4 regions of the Paenibacillus sp. J22P15 genome follow, and region 1 is predicted to be linked to each of the others. Evidence: riboswitches for the same ligand, from Rfam matches in the RefSeq annotation. Region 1 holds a riboswitch; each other region holds the start of a gene.
The links. A riboswitch is a leader RNA that binds a small molecule or an ion and turns the genes downstream of it on or off. The one in region 1 is predicted to bind cyclic di-GMP.
Positions count from the first base shown of each region.

Region 2: linked by a shared signal. The riboswitch ahead of AC0YN6_RS29850 (EAL domain-containing protein) and the one ahead of AC0YN6_RS09820 (anti-repressor SinI family protein) in region 1 are both predicted to bind cyclic di-GMP.
Region 3: linked by a shared signal. The riboswitch ahead of AC0YN6_RS17870 (hypothetical protein) and the one ahead of AC0YN6_RS09820 (anti-repressor SinI family protein) in region 1 are both predicted to bind cyclic di-GMP.
Region 4: linked by a shared signal. The riboswitch ahead of AC0YN6_RS26425 (transglutaminase-like domain-containing protein) and the one ahead of AC0YN6_RS09820 (anti-repressor SinI family protein) in region 1 are both predicted to bind cyclic di-GMP.

Region 1 is NZ_JBWDNT010000003.1:317,392-319,590, forward strand. Features, by position in the region: gene AC0YN6_RS09810 (DegT/DnrJ/EryC1/StrS family aminotransferase) at 1-171, shown strand, start outside; gene AC0YN6_RS09815 (helix-turn-helix domain-containing protein) at 363-692, shown strand; gene AC0YN6_RS09820 (anti-repressor SinI family protein) at 704-865, opposite strand; cyclic di-GMP riboswitch class II at 881-963, opposite strand; gene AC0YN6_RS09825 (metallophosphoesterase) at 1,099-1,863, shown strand; gene AC0YN6_RS09830 (AraC family transcriptional regulator) at 1,878-2,199, opposite strand, start outside.
Region 2 is NZ_JBWDNT010000034.1:24,411-26,609, reverse strand. Features, by position in the region: gene AC0YN6_RS29850 (EAL domain-containing protein) at 1-988, opposite strand, end outside; cyclic di-GMP riboswitch class I at 1,078-1,168, opposite strand; gene AC0YN6_RS29845 (hypothetical protein) at 1,472-1,819, opposite strand; gene AC0YN6_RS29840 (IS110 family RNA-guided transposase) at 1,957-2,199, shown strand, end outside.
Region 3 is NZ_JBWDNT010000008.1:85,183-87,381, forward strand. Features, by position in the region: gene AC0YN6_RS17855 (recombinase RecA family protein) at 1-78, shown strand, start outside; gene AC0YN6_RS17860 (uracil-DNA glycosylase family protein) at 98-673, shown strand; gene AC0YN6_RS17865 (helix-turn-helix domain-containing protein) at 692-964, shown strand; cyclic di-GMP riboswitch class I at 1,023-1,107, shown strand; gene AC0YN6_RS17870 (hypothetical protein) at 1,260-1,898, shown strand; gene AC0YN6_RS17875 (hypothetical protein) at 1,935-2,199, shown strand, end outside.
Region 4 is NZ_JBWDNT010000023.1:447-2,645, reverse strand. Features, by position in the region: gene lysS (lysine--tRNA ligase) at 1-1,047, shown strand, start outside; cyclic di-GMP riboswitch class I at 1,215-1,293, shown strand; cyclic di-GMP riboswitch class I at 1,346-1,424, shown strand; gene AC0YN6_RS26425 (transglutaminase-like domain-containing protein) at 1,437-2,199, shown strand, end outside.

The sequences.
Region 1 (2,199 bases):
GCACGGTTCTATTCACATCATGAAGAAGAAACAATTTCGGATCCGTTGTTTCGCAATGGAATCTGTCTTCCATCCGGTTCTAGCATGACCGAAGAAGAGCAGTCAAGGGTGATAGATTGTTTAACGAATGCATTCATAGCGTCGGTCCAAAGAGAGAAGCAAGGCGCATAGCCCTTGCTTTTTTCGTATAACTAGCGTATGCGTAGTTGAAATGGTGAAGCATTGGCTAGAATGGATAGTAAGGTGGAGAAAACGGATACTGCTGTGGAAGGAAATCGAACTTGAGGAGGAGTATCGCAATCGAGTAATATTCGTTATAATAGAGAGTATTCTACAACGGTGAAATAATGGAGGAGTTTGTTATGATTGGACAACGCATTCAGATGCTTCGCAAGAGAAAAGGTCTTTCACTGACTGAACTTTCCCAGAGGGCAGGCATTGCAAAATCTTATCTAAGCTCCATAGAACGAGGGCTCCAGCAAAATCCTTCGATTCAGTTTCTAGAAAAAGTAAGCGCAGTATTAAGCATTACAATAGAAGAGTTATTGAATAACGATGAGACGGACCAAAAGCCCGATCATCTTGACAATGAATGGGCTGATTTAGTAAGAGAGGCTATGAATTCTGGTGTAAGTAAGGATCAGTTCAAAGAATTTTTAGAATTCAACAAATGGAAAAGTAAGCAAAGCTAGAGAAATTATATTTATACAGCCGTTTCCTTGTTCTTATCTATATCGCTTTCCTTCAGAATAAGAAGAGCTTTACGTATGTCTTCTTTAGTAAGTCCTGATTTTCGAGCGTCCATAATTAATGTAACCCATTCCATATCCAAGTCATCTAATTCTTTTGACTCAATCAGTACCATTCCTCAAGTCCCCCATTCATATTGGGACGGTTGCACCACTGACTCCATGCGTTTAAGGTGCCCAGATACTAAACGCATTTCAACGTCTCCCGTGTACTTCTCGATTTCTTAATAAGATTATTATAGTTCAAGCCAATTGCATATATTGTCATTTCTCGTCTCTGGATAATAAAAATCTTTAACATATTTTGTCGAATCATTACAATTATTTACATTCGGATAGGAGGACAAATTTGGTTATTATACTAACAGTGGCAGTATCCATATTTTTCTTTTACCTGCTCTTTATCTTCCCAACTCAGTGGCTAAAAATCGAAAAGATAACCCACCCAATCGGCATTAACAAACGCATATTGCAAATTAGTGATTTGCACGTAGACAGGCTGCGCATTAGCGCGAAGCGAATTTCGCAAGAAATCGCGTCTGCGAAGCCTGACTACATTTTTCTTACTGGCGACTATACCTATAAAGAACACTATCTTCCGCGGGTAGGCTATTACTTAAAGGCTATTTCAGATAGCGGTATACCCGTATACGCGGTGCTTGGCAACCATGACTATGAGCTCCCTCGATTAAAGAAGCTGCTCGATCTGTTTCAATTGTATGGCATTAAAGTTCTTCGCAATGAAAATGTGCTGCTTGATGATTTTCAACTCATTGGAATTGATGATGCCAGCTCTCATCATAGCCGCATCAAGCCTTCTTTTAGAGGTATTGCAAGCAGTAAGCCGATTGTTATTATGACACATGATCCCAATGTGCTGCTTAAGATTGATCGTACCTATGATTATTTGATGGCCGGTCATCTGCATGGAAAGCAGCTGAACGTACCGTTCTTTTTTGCATTTAAGCCAAAGGGTCCGCTTTCCGTGAAAGGAATCTACAAAGGCCTTCATCACAACCAGAACGGCACATTCTACATCTCAAAAGGTATTGGTCAAGCCGGCGTTAACGCCCGGTTTATGGTTAGAAGTGAGATTACGATTCATGATCTATAAATATGAGGCTGTAGCTAGTCATGGATCGTATTTCTACGGCTTTCTTCTCGAAAGGCAGCAGGAGGAATACCCTTCGCTTCGGCAAAGGTTCGAGAGAAATAATGAACGGATGAGAAGCCGCAGCGCTCAGCGATTATTTTAATTGGCGTTGATGTTTGGACGAGTAATTTCTCCGCTACACGGACTCGTTCGTGTCTTACGAGAATGGAGAAGGATTCATGAACGCTCTGGGCGAACAGTCTGGAAAGATGGCGTTCGGATACGTTAATGTAACGTGCAACCTCGGAAAGACTCAAGCTAGCTCCTAAATTATCACGTATGTATAGCTTGGCTCGG
Region 2 (2,199 bases), on a different contig from region 1:
CAGCCAGCTTCTGCTGGTTCCTCTTCGCTTCAGTTAATGCTTGATCTAAGGTGTTTTTAAACGAGCTGCGATTTGGCAACTCGGTCAGTTGATCATGAAAGGCCAAATATTGATTTTTTTGTTCTGCTTGTTTTCTCTCCGTAATATCGCGTCTTACGGTCACAAGGCCTTTTCGGCTGCCATCTGGATTGAAAATTGGAACCTTGATGACATCATAAAAACTTGTCCGGCCATCAGACGTGGCAATCTTATCTTCATAACGGGTTAACTCACCGGATTCCCATACCCGTTGATCGGAAGTTGTGCATGTTGACAAAAATTCTCGACATAAATCAGAATACTTCGACATCTCGAAATCAGTTTTCCCTTCATAGGCAACGTCGCCAAGCTGATAGGAGGATAATGCGAACGTGTTGGCCTTTAGCCATCGGCCCTCACCGTCTTTAAACAGAATGAAATCCGGAATGGCGTTAATGAGTGTGTGCAATTGTTCTTTGTTGTCGACAAGTCGCTCTTCCAAATCGATGATATATGCTGTATTCCGATCTCCAGCGTTCATATCAAGAAGTGTACCAATAAAACGGACGGGATTCCCGTTATTGTCGCATATCCAATCCCCCTGGGAATGAACCTTCCGCACAGATTTGTCCGAAAGCATAAAGCGATGCACGATGTTGAACTGTATTCTCTTATGCAATGCTTCACTGAATTTTTCTTTCACCGCCGCTTTGTCATCCGGGTGGATCAAAGTCCAAAATAGATCGGAAGCATTGCGAAATTCACGATCGGAAATCCCTAGCACCCGGTATATGTTATCGGACAAATAGATCTCGTTCGTACTCAGATCCACATCCCAATTACCCAATATGTCAGGCATCATCTGCTTGAGGTGCACACTTTGATTGGAAAAATCATTTTGCTGCTCGATAAAGGCGGAATTTTTCGACAGCCCTTTTTTTGTTGGGCGAAACAATTGAAAGAAAGCCATGATTACCTCTCCAGATTCTTATTTATAAAAGAAAAAAAAGCATCCCCTCCTCTAATGGAGAGTTGCTTGATTCACCAAAACTCGTATGTATCAGCAACTGGCTGGCATCGTGCACACGTGTACATTTTAGCCCCTATAGCTTTGCGTCCCCATTTTTCAATGGGTTTGCCCTTATATGTTATTATCATTGTAAAAACTAGAGGAGGATCTTCTGCGAAACTTTTATCCATTATAGTCCATAAATACCATAACTACAAGTTTTTATGGATCTATATACCTAGGTCAAAAGTAGTTTTTTTGAAAAGAAGCATCCCCCACCGCTTTTTTTTCGGGATGTTAGTTCATACTAGTGCTCGATCTGCACAAACTCACCCTTATTTATTCAGCTATCGATGAGCTTTTTGAACAGACTCTAATAGTAATTTTTTCATGAGCAGCAAAAAGAGTGCTACGAAATAGCACTCTCGTACTATGATTCGGTTATCAAGCCGCTCTCACGTCCACATATCCTTTGTGTTCGATCATTCGAACAGGAGGGTAGTCCAAGTAGCTTTCTTCCCAAATCCCCTCCCACTCCTCCCAAGTAAGGCCCGGATTAAGCGATTGTTGCTCGAAGAAGTGGTACTCCATGGACGCATCCTCAAGCTCCGACTCTTTCTCCATATCGGATTTTAGCCAATCAGGGGTTTCCAGCATTTCGTCCTCTGTCACCCATTTCATCGCTGGGTAGACATCGTCTTTCCCGAACTTCGTCAGGTCTTTAAAATCCTTACCTGCACCAGTGCAATCGTCAATAAAATGAGCAGGCCACCGCAGTGTCCGCTCATCCATGTATATTATTCAACTAACATGTCCCGTTAACATTCCTGTAGGTGTTAGTAGATTCAATTTGCAGAAAAACGAACGCCTCGCTAGGATGAGTATGTACTGGGTTGCAGCCCTCAGAACTCACCTTAGGAGGCGTTATTATGAAGTCTAGACTAACTAAAGCTCAAAATCAACGTGTAGAACGTGTTTCCACTTCTACGCTTGTCATTGGCATCGACATTGCCAAGGAAAAACATGCTGCTCAAGCTACTAACTTTCGAGGTATTGTCCTCACCAATCGCCCCATTATGTTTTCGAACGACCATGCGGGCTTTGAGCATTTAATAAGCAGTATTCGTAAATTACAGAACATGCACATCTTGAATGACGTCATTGTGGGAATG
Region 3 (2,199 bases), on a different contig from region 1:
CAGCCAGATGATGGACCAGCTCCTACGGATGAAGAATTGGCTCGCGAAGAAGACCCTGCCATGATGGCATTAATTTAATGAATAGGAGGCGTTTTGCATGAGCACAGCTTACGAGGACCCAAAGATCTTCGTTAATCAGTTGGTGGGCATGCCGGACGGCTGTTTACTTGAAATGTCGCACGACGAATTGCTGCAAAGCATTCGTTATTGTCAATCTTGCCCGCTTAGCTCTTATGCGAAGCCGCTATCACTCCACAATCGAACAGCTCGAATCATGGTCATCGGGGAAACTCCCGATGACGTTTTATTCGAAACCGAGAGTGGATCAGTTCTGGCAGGACTCCTACGACGTTTCGGTATACTGCCGCAAGAAGTCTATGTGACATCCATGATTAAGTGTCGAGACGGTAAGGATGCTGCTGCTTGCAGCAATCATCTGAATGCTGAGGTTATGACCGTTCGACCTTCCGTGGTCGTTCTTCTAGGCTCTTCAGTCGCATCAGCTTTTGATCCTAAGCCGGCCATCAATAAATGGCATACGATTTATCCTGGCGTATACGGCCTAGAAACATATAATTTAATAGCCGCCAGGCATGATCCATCCAAAATGGCCATGCTTCATGATCAATTCGCCTATATTGCTCAAAACCGTCATAACATGCAGCATGTGTAGGCTAGGAGGATTAAAAAGATGGATGAGAAAACTTTTAATGTCACACAGGCTTCGCTCATTTTAGGTGTTCATCGCGATACGATTATTTATTGGGAAGAAAATAATTTAATACCAAAAGCTAAACGAAATCCTAGCAACAACTATCGCATTTATTCCGCCTCTGCGTTAAAAGAGATCGCGACGTTCCGGAAAATGTTTGACCTAAATATTGACAAACAAATAGATGGGTATCTAAACCGAAAATCAACTCTATCAAATTCGGTTAATTGTAGAAAAAAACCTGCATATTGACACAGCAAATAATGCCTTATATAATCATAGTTTATTCTATGAAATTGGACTCTTATCTTAAACGACACGGCAAACTTATCTAAAGGTAAGGACGCAAAATTACGGGCCTAAAGATATTAATCCATGGCGGCCGAATTTCCGAACCTGAGCTAATTCCCTCCAATACATATAATTGTAATGCATTATTTATATTGTCATGATATAATGTATTGCAAATAGGTGATATTGCTAATATGCAATACCTTGCAATGTGCCAATTGCTGGGTTGCCAATTTTCAAGGAGGGGAAATTTATTATGTCGGAGAGCCTGATTGAAAGCCTACTAAGTAAAAATGAATTACTTGTACATGAATACATTAAAGAAGAAGCCGCAATTCATGGATCTGTTAAAGAACCAATGGATTCGATGGCTAAAAATATTCTAAGTCGATTTAGTGACCGTATTCCTGCGAGAAATCGGAATACTTCTAGTGGCCCTACAGAGGAAAAGTCGTTTAGCGAGGCGACTGTTCATCGAGCTGTTAGAAAGTTGCAAGGCGAAGGCATTATACAAGTGAAAGCTTCTCGAGACAAATCATTGCCGAATGAAATTATATATTTCGGACTGCCCGATGAGGGTGAACAATTCAAAGAATTGGTTGACATGTCATCTAAAATCACACTTAACTTGGAACGCTGGCAAACAATGGTGAATCGAACTAAGCAAGAGGTTCAAAATGTAAAGCGTGAAAACCGGAATCTTTACAAGGAGCTTGATGGAATAGGTGATCGTCTTAAAAAGGCACAGGCACTCAACGCTGCCCTTCAAGATCAACTACGCTTGGTAGAGTCGGATGAAAATCCCTTTAAGGCGGGCAATGTGATTTCAATTACGGATCTCGGAAATGGAACAATTGGATATGTCGTCGCAAGAGAGAACACACTATCTCAATAATAAACCATCGCAATAACAACTAGAGGAGAGCGCATAATGGACATAACCGACACTTCTGTAAAGGCAAAATGGCTTGCCCAGTCATTAATTCGTCATGCTGGGAACCATAATGAGCATTTTGAGGAGAAAATCGTTGAGGCTGCAAGCCTGAACGGAGTAACTTTACAGGAGCTGCGACACTGCATTCAGCAAGAGCTACAATCTCGTTTGGACAACTTCTGCGATGTTGTGGAAGATGAGGATTCAGACGATCTGTGTTTCTATTTAAAGAAAATCGATGGTCAGTTTGTATTCATTGGAT
Region 4 (2,199 bases), on a different contig from region 1:
TTGAAGGACGTAGAGCTTCGTTATCGTCAGCGTTATGTTGACCTTATCGTAAATCCTGATGTACAACAAACCTTTATCACTCGTTCAAAAATCATTCAATCCATGCGTCGCTATCTGGATTCCCGCGGGTATCTAGAAGTAGAAACGCCGACCTTACATTCGATTGCAGGCGGTGCGGCAGCTCGTCCGTTCGAGACGCATCATAATGCTCTCGACATGCAGCTCTATATGCGTATCGCAATCGAGCTTCATTTGAAGCGATTAATTGTAGGCGGACTAGAGAAAGTATATGAGATTGGCCGCGTATACCGGAATGAGGGTATTTCTACTCGTCACAATCCGGAATTTACGATGATTGAACTGTATGAGGCATATGCTGACTACAAGGATATTATGGAATTGACTGAAAATGTTATTGCGCATATCGCGCAAGAGGTTCTCGGCACAACGAAGATTACTTATCAAGGTCAAGAAATTGATTTGACTCCGCAGTGGCGTCGGGTTTCTATGGTCGATCTTGTTAAAGAAACGACAGGTGTTGATTTCGGTGTGGAGATGAGTGACGAAGAAGCTCATCGTTTGGCGAAAGAGCATAAAGTTGCTGTTGATCCTCATATGACGTTTGGTCATATTCTTAACGCATTCTTTGAACAGTTCGGAGAGCATACGCTTATTCAACCGACTTTCGTTACCGGCCATCCTGTTGCGATCTCGCCGCTTGCTAAGAAAAGCGATGCAGATCCGCGCTTCACAGATCGTTTTGAGCTATTTATCGTAGCTCGTGAGCATGCAAATGCATTTACGGAGCTTAACGACCCGATTGATCAGCGTGAACGATTCGAGTCACAGCTTCTTGAGCGAGAGCAGGGCAACGATGAAGCGCATGGTATGGATGAGGACTTTATTCGTGCTCTTGAATACGGCATGCCGCCGACTGGCGGACTAGGAATCGGCATTGACCGTTTGATCATGCTGCTAACTGATGCTCCTTCTATCCGTGATGTGCTGTTGTTCCCTCATATGAGAGACCAACGTTCAGCTGAATAAGAGTAAATCTAAAGAACCGCACGGCATGTAGCCGCTAGCGGTTCTTTTTTTTTTGCGATGAGCCTTTGCAGCAGCAATCTTCAAAAACTGCCAAAATACGATTTTTACTCACAGCTTTTCTATTGATTCGATAGATTCATATGATAAAATAGAACTAATAAAGCTAAGCACGACAACGGCAAACCTATCGAAAGGTAGGGACGCAAAGCTAAAGGGCCTTCCGTAAGATGGCAGCCAGCTACCGAATGGACAGGCTTTTTTTTTGTTTTATAGAGGAGATAACATCTTGTAGCGCTTCACACGATAACGGCAAACCTATCGAAAGGTAGGGACGCAAAGCTATAGGGCCTTCCGTAAGATGGCAGCCAGCTACCGAAGGGAGTTTGTTTATGCGCAAGTTTATATTACTAATCACAGCTTTTGTTCTTTTCGCATCCATTAATGTAACTGTCGTTCAAGCGAGTAATGAGAAAGCTTCTGAATGGCTGAATACAGATAATCTGGATAACGGTGTTGTCTCCGTACAATACGCAGTGAAGGCTAAAGTGAAAACAAAGCTTATGATTGTTAAAGGCTCATCCAAATACACCTACAACTTAACTGCCGGGAAAGCTAGGGAGCAGTTCCCGTTACAACTTGGTAATGGTCAATATACGATTTCATTGTTAGAGAATACATCGGGCAACAAATACAAGCTGGTGAAGAAACAACTCGTTACACTCAAGTTGAAGGATAATAAAGTTCTATATTTAAATTCAATTCAAAACATTGAATGGTCGACTACAAGCAGTGCAATCGTCAAAGCAAAGGAATTAACAAAAAATAAAAAGACCGATAGCGAGAAAGTAAAAGCAATCTATAACTACATCATTACAAATGTTGATTATGATAACCAATTGGCTGCTAATCTGCCCGTAGATTACCTCCCGAATATCGATCGTACATTTAAAACCAAAAAAGATATTTGCTACGGATACGCTTCATTGTTTGCAGCAATGCTCCGCAGCGTTGATATTCCCACTAAGCTAGTGATGGGGCAGTCGTCTTACGTCGATGTTTATCATGCATGGAATGAAGTTTACTTGGATGACAAATGGGTTACGATTGATCCAACGGTCGATGCGGGCTTCAAGAAGGGTAACAAAAAGTATG